2 regions of the Limnohabitans sp. INBF003 genome follow, and region 1 is predicted to be linked to the other one. Evidence: predicted binding sites of a transcription regulator. Region 1 holds the regulator's gene; the other holds the start of a gene.
What was found. Region 1 encodes sigma-54, which starts transcription at its own class of promoters, with help from an activator protein. Its sites were predicted from a motif close to TGGCANGNAANCTGCTTT; they were not measured.
Positions count from the first base shown of each region.

Region 2: the regulator sigma-54 is predicted to act here: its motif matches at 1,583-1,600, upstream of ACZ5VE_RS15730 (ammonium transporter).

Region 1 covers NZ_AP029222.1:186,816-190,219, forward strand. Annotated here, with positions in the region: gene ACZ5VE_RS00895 (THUMP domain-containing class I SAM-dependent RNA methyltransferase) at 1-642, opposite strand, end outside; gene ACZ5VE_RS00900 (RNA polymerase factor sigma-54) at 653-2,194, opposite strand; gene lptB (LPS export ABC transporter ATP-binding protein) at 2,235-2,993, opposite strand; gene lptA (lipopolysaccharide transport periplasmic protein LptA) at 2,990-3,404, opposite strand, start outside.
Region 2 covers NZ_AP029222.1:3,362,172-3,365,575, forward strand. Annotated here, with positions in the region: gene metX (homoserine O-succinyltransferase MetX) at 1-498, opposite strand, end outside; gene ACZ5VE_RS15725 (formate/nitrite transporter family protein) at 688-1,503, shown strand; gene ACZ5VE_RS15730 (ammonium transporter) at 1,671-2,873, shown strand; gene ACZ5VE_RS15735 (RNA recognition motif domain-containing protein) at 3,102-3,404, shown strand, end outside.

The sequences.
Region 1 (3,404 bases):
TTGAGCCGCTTCGATCGGGATGGTGCCGCTGCCGCAGCAGGGGTCATACAAAGGCACGGTGGCGTCCCAGCCACTGGCCGCGATCATGGCGGCGGCCAGGGTTTCCTTCAAAGGCGCGTCGCCCTTGTCGGTGCGCCAGCCGCGCTTGAACAGCGGCTCACCCGAGGTGTCGATGTAGAGCGTGAGGGTTTCGGGCGTGACGTGGGCATAAATGCGCACATCGGGCCAGGTGGTGTCCACGCTGGGGCGCTCGCCGCGTTTGGCGCGAAAACGGTCGGCCACCGCGTCTTTTATTTTGAGGGCCGCAAAGTTCAGGCTGGTCAGCGGGCTGTGTTGCGCCGTGATGTCGATTTTGAAGGTTTGTTTGGGTGTGAACCAGATTTCCCAGGCCACTTCGCTGGCGGCGTTGTACAGGTCGTTTTCGTTGCGGTAGTCGGTCACCGACAGCTGCACCAGCACGCGCTGGGTCAGGCGGCTGTGCAGGTTGATGCGCATGGCGTCGCGCCAGGAGGCGCGGGCCATCACGCCGCCGCGTCCGGTCATCAGGTCATGGCCGGTCAGCCCCGTGATGGCGTGGACCTCGTCGGCCAAAAAGCCCTCGACGCCAGCGGCGCAAGGCATGAACAGGTTCAATGAATTCACTCGAATACTCTCAAAGGGTTTTGCGCAGGTTCGCAGGCGCGATCTTCAGGGCTTCGCGGTATTTGGCCACCGTGCGCCGGGCGCAGTCGATGCCTTGCTCTTTCAGCATTTCGGAAATCTGGTTGTCAGACAGGGGTTTGGCCGGTTTTTCGGCCGCCACAAACTGCTTGATCAGCGCGCGCACGGCGGTGCTCGATGCCGCGCTGCCGCTGTCGGTGCCCAGGCCCGAGCCAAAGAAATACTTCAGCTCAAACGTGCCTTGCGGCGTGGACATGTATTTGGCCGTGGTCACACGGCTGATGGTGGACTCGTGCATGCCCAACTCGTCAGCGATTTCGCGCAGCACCAGCGGGCGCATGGCCAGCTCGCCGTGCGTCAAAAAGTTCTTTTGCCGCTCGACGATGGCGGTGGACACACGCAGGATCGTGTCAAAGCGCTGCTGGATGTTCTTGATGAACCAGCGGGCTTCTTGCAGGCGTTGTTGCAAGCCCGCGTGTGACGAGCCTTTGCTGCCACGCAGCGCGTTGGCATAGATGTCGTGCACGCGCAGCTTGGGCATCACGTCGGGGTTGAGCTGGATGCGGAATTTGGGCGTGGCCGTCTTGCTGGTGTTCACCACCAGCACGTCGGGAATGACGATGTTTTGTTCGGCCTGCGCAAACGGGCGGCCGGGTTTGGGCTCCAGCCGGGCAATGAACGGGATGGCGGCTTTGACCATGGCTTCGCTCAGGCCGCAGGCCACGGCCAGGCGCTTGAAGTCGCGTTTGGCCAGCATTTCCAGCGGCTGGGCACACACGGCCAGTGCGGCCTGGGTGACTTCGTCGTCGGGTGCGTCTTTGAGCAAGGCCTTGATCTGGATGCGCATGCACTCGGCCAAGTCGCGGGCACCCACGCCCACCGGTTCGAGCGATTGCAGCAAACCCAGCGCCACGGTGAAGCGGTGCACCAGTTCGTCCAGTTGTTCGTAGTCCTCGCTGCCTGCCAGACTGGCGGCCAGCTCGGGCAGGGTGTCGGTCAGGTAGCCATCGTCGTTGAGCGACTCGATCAGAAAGCGCAGGGCCGCGCGGTCAATCTCGGACAGGCGCAGCGACAAGGCCTGGCGGTGCAAAAAGTCGGTGAGCGAGCCGCTGCTGCGGGCCAGGTCGATGGCGTCGGCGGTTTCTTCGCCGTTGTTCTGGCGTGGTCCGGCGTCGCCGCCCCATTCGCTGTCGTCGGGGCGCATGTCCACGCTGCCGTCGCCGTCCCAGCTTTCGGCCACATCGGTCACGGCTTCGTCACGGGTTTCGCTGGCGCTGTCATCGCTGCTGCTGGCCGTGCTGGCTGTTTCACTGACGCGGTCGCCCAGACTCACTCGGGTGTCGGTCTGGTCCAGGCCAAAAGCCTCCATGGGGGCTTCTTCTTCGCTGCGCTCCAAAAACGGGTTGTCGTCCAGCATCTGGTCGACCTCTTGTGACAACTCCAGCGTGGACAGTTGCAGCAGGCGGATCGATTGTTGCAACTGGGGCGTCAGCGCCAGGTGCTGGGACATGCGAAGCGACAGACCGGGTTTCATGGCTGTGCTTTCAGGTAGTGTGCGGACGGTATGCGGTTCATCACATTCGGAAGTGTTCGCCCAGGTACACCCGGCGCACCTCGGTGTTGGACACGATCTCTTCGGGGGTGCCAGCCGCCAGCACGCGGCCTTCGCTGATGATGTAGGCGTGGTCGCAAATGCCCAAGGTCTCGCGCACGTTGTGGTCGGTGATGAGCACACCAATGCCACGTTGCTTGAGGAAGGCAATGATGCGCTGGATTTCGATGACGGCGATCGGGTCGATGCCGGCAAAGGGTTCGTCCAGCAAGATGAAGCGCGGGTCGGTGGCCAAGGCGCGTGCAATCTCGACCCGGCGTCGTTCGCCGCCAGACAAGGCCACGGCGGGCGAGTCGCGCAGATGGTCCACCCGCAGGTCGGCCAGCAGTTCACTCAGGCGTTTTTCAATGTCGGCCTGCGGCAGTGCCTGGCCTTGTGCATCGGTTTGCAGCTCCAGAATGGCACGCACGTTGTCGGCCACGCTCAACTTGCGAAAGATGGAGGCTTCTTGCGGCAGATAAGACAAACCCATGCGTGAGCGCTTGTGGATGGGCATGCGCGTCACGTCTTCGCCGTCGATCAGTATCTGGCCGCCATCACCGCGGACCAAGCCCACGATCATGTAAAACGAGGTGGTTTTGCCAGCGCCGTTGGGGCCCAGCAGACCGACCACTTCGCCCTTGCCTACCTGCACGGAGACATCGTGCACCACCTTGCGGCTGCCATAGGCCTTTTTCAGGTGGTGTGCTTCCAGTCGACTGGTCACCAGTGGCTCGCTCATGGTTTTTGACTTTCGCCTGCACTCGGGCTGGTCCGCAGTGCGGGGGCTGCCGAAGTCGGTGCCGTTGTGGGGGGCGACGGCGTGACCGTTTTCCGGGGGGTCAGCACAGCGCGCACACGTTGGTCGCGCGGGTCTGTGGCTTTGGCACCTTTGGGGGGGGCATCAACGGTCATCACTTCGGTGGTGTTGTTGAAGACGATTTTTTCGCCATTGATTTGGTCGGCCAATTCCGTGCCGCGCAAAATCCGGACCTCTGCCCGCTGGATCAGTGTCACCACATCGGCCTGGCTGTCGTAAATGGCCATTTCGCCTTCGCCTTCGGTGAACTCGTCGACCCCTTCGCGTTTCTGGCGAAAGAACACCCGTTCTTTGGGCGCCGCCCAGACGTGAGCCACTTGTTGGCCTTGTTTG
Region 2 (3,404 bases), 210 kb from region 1:
CTTCATGCGCTCGGGGTATTGCAGCGTCCAGCTCAGCGCCTGCATGCCGCCCAGACTGCCGCCCATCACGGCGGCCAGTTGTTCAATGCCCAAGGCATCGAGCAAACGGGCCTGTGCGTTGACCCAGTCTTCGACGGTGACCACCGGGAAATCCGCGCCGTACACGCGGCCGGTGTCGGGGTTTTTGTGCATGGGACCGGTGGAGCCGAAGCACGAGCCCAGGTTATTCACGCCGATCACGAAAAAGCGGTCGGTGTCCAGCGGTTTGCCGGGGCCGATCATGTTGTCCCACCAGCCGGTGTTTTTGGGCTGGTCGGCATAGACGCCCGCCACATGGTGCGAGGCATTGAGCGCGTGGCAGATCAGCACCGCATTGGATTTGTCGGCATTGAGCGTGCCGTAGGTTTCGTAGCTCAGCGAATAGCCACGGATGAACGCGCCGCTTTGCAGGGGCAAAGGGGCGTCAAACAGCATGCTTTGGGATTCGGCGATCAGCATCGAATGTGTTCAGGTGTCAAAAAACAAAACCCGGCTTCGCAGTCAGCTGGGCCGGGCTTCAGTGAGTTGAAACACACGCCATTTAGCTGAATTTCGGGACCCTGGGGTTCCGGCGCCCGCAATCGGGTTCAAATCGGCGCATGGGAGCAAGTATAAGACGAACAGTTTCGCCTCATGACAGGAGCATGCATGTCAGATCTTTATGGCTCGGACGCCTACAGTCCCGTCGAAATTGCCCGCCGCATCGAGTCGGTGGGCGAGGCCAAGGCCCGCATGGCCGCGCTGCCGCTGGCTTTGCTCGGCGTGCTGGCAGGGGCCTTCATTGGTTTGGGAGCCATGCTGTTTGTGCTGGTCAAGTCCGACCCGACCTTGGGCTTTGCCGCCAGTGCGGTGCTGGGCGGTCTGGTGTTTTCGGTAGGCTTGTTCATGGTGGTGGTGGCCGGGGCCGAGCTGTTCACCGGCAACAACCTGATCGTCATGGCCTGGGCCGATGGCCGGGTCAGCGCGGCGCAGGTGTTGCGCCATTGGGGCATCGTGTGCCTGGCCAATTTGGTGGGCGCGGCCGGGCTGGCGCTGCTGGTGTTTGCCAGCGGGCATGCGGGTTTGAACGGCGGGGCAATCGGGCACAAGGTGGTGCAGATCGCTGTGGCCAAGCAGGAACTGCCCTTTGTCACCGCGCTACTGCGCGGTGTGTTGTGCAATGTGCTGGTCTGCATGGCCGTGTGGATGGCGATGGCCGGGCGCAGCGTGACCGACAAGGCGGTGGCCGTGATGCTGCCGGTGATGGCGTTTGTGGCGGCGGGCTTTGAGCACAGCATCGCCAACATGTACCTGATGCCGCTGGCCATGCTGCTGCAGCACGGCGGTTTGAGCGGCTACCCGGCCATCACCTGGGGCGGCATGCTGGGTAACTTGCTGCCCGTCATTTTGGGCAATGTGCTGGGTGGCGCGGTGCTGGTGGCTGGGGTCTACCACGTCATATACAAGCGCCAACCGCAGACCTGAAAGGCGTCAGCTGCCCCAGCCAAACAGCGCGGACCTGATGTGACCCTTATTCGGGCGCATGGTTGATGTGCATCAATTTGGGCCTGCTTCTTGCTTTTGTTTGGTGCGCCGAAGGCTTTTTGGGCCTTTGCGCACCAATTTGATTCAAATATTCTCAAGAGACGGTCATGGACGCACTTAAACAGGGCGCGGATGCGCTATTTATTTTGTTGGGCGGCATCATGGTGTTGGCCATGCACGCCGGTTTTGCGTTTCTGGAGCTGGGCACCGTCCGCAAAAAAAACCAGGTCAATGCGCTGGTCAAAATCCTGGTGGATTTTTCTGTCTCCACCGTGGTTTATTTTGTGGTGGGCTACAGCGTGGCCTACGGCACGACCTTTTTTGTGGGCGCAGAGCAGCTGGCCGCCAAGAACGGTTATGACCTGGTCAAGTTCTTCTTTTTGTTGACCTTTGCTGCGGCCATTCCCGCCATCATTTCGGGCGGGATTGCCGAGCGGGCCAAGTTCTGGCCCCAGCTGATTGCCACGGCGGTGATCGTGGGTTTTGTGTACCCGTTCTTTGAGGGCATCGCGTGGAACCAGCACTTTGGCGTGCAGGCCTGGATCAAGGCCGTCACGGGCGACGAGTTCCATGACTTTGCCGGCTCAGTGGTGGTGCATGCCATGGGCGGCTGGATCGCATTGCCCGCCGTGGTGCTCTTGGGGGCCCGTTACAACCGCTACCGCAAAGACGGTGTGGTGTCGGCACACCCGCCATCGAGCATCCCGTTTCTGGCCTTGGGCTCCTGGATTTTGATTGTGGGCTGGTTTGGCTTCAATGTGATGAGCGCGCAAACCCTGGACAAAATTTCGGGCCTGGTGGCGGTCAACTCGTTGATGGCCATGGTCGGCGGCACCTTGGTGGCCTTGGTCTTGGGCAAAAACGACCCGGGCTTCGTGCACAACGGCCCCTTGGCCGGTTTGGTGGCCGTGTGTGCCGGATCGGACCTGATGCACCCCTTTGGTGCGTTGGCGGTCGGTGCCGTGGCCGGTGGTTTGTTTGTGGTCATGTTCACGCTGACCCAAAACAAATGGAAGATCGACGATGTGTTGGGTGTTTGGCCATTGCACGGCATTTGCGGTGCATGGGGCGGCATTGCGGCGGGCATTTTTGGTGCCCAAACGCTGGGTGGTTTGGGTGGTGTCAATCTGGCCGCGCAATTGATGGGCACCGCCATGGGTGTGAGCTGGGCCTTGTTGGGTGGTTTTCTGGTCTATGGCGTTTTGAAATTGACTTTGGGCTTGAAACTCAGCCCCGAAGAAGAGTTCGATGGCGCTGATTTGAGTGTCCACAAAATCAGCGCCACACCCGACCGTGAGGTGAGCTGGTAAAACAACAGATTGGTGCTGCAAAGCACATTCTGCGGGGCTTCGGGGGAATACCCCTTGCGTTTTTTTTTGTTTTATCGCTCATAATTAATGGACTTCACTGTCAGAAGCAGCGAAGTCATGTTTGCGGTGACCAGATCAGTTTCGCTTTCCATCCGATGTTTTCAGGTTTGTTGAATGCGTTTTCGGAGCTCCATCGCTTTTATCTCTGTGTTTTGAGGAGTCCCTTTCATGGGCAACAAACTTTACGTCGGCAACCTGCCTTACTCCGTTCGCGACGGCGACCTGGAACAAGCCTTCGGTGAATTCGGTGCTGTGACCAGCGCCAAAGTCATGATGGAACGTGACACTGGCCGCTCCAAAGGCTTCGGCTTTGTGGAAATGGGCAGCGATGACGAAGCGCAAGCGGCCATCAACGGCATGAATGGTCAGCCCTTGGGCGGCCGTAACGTGGTGGTCAACGAAGCCCGCCCCATGGAAGCGCGTCCTCCCCGCACAGGTGGCGGCGGTTTTGGTGGCGGTGGTGGCTTTGGC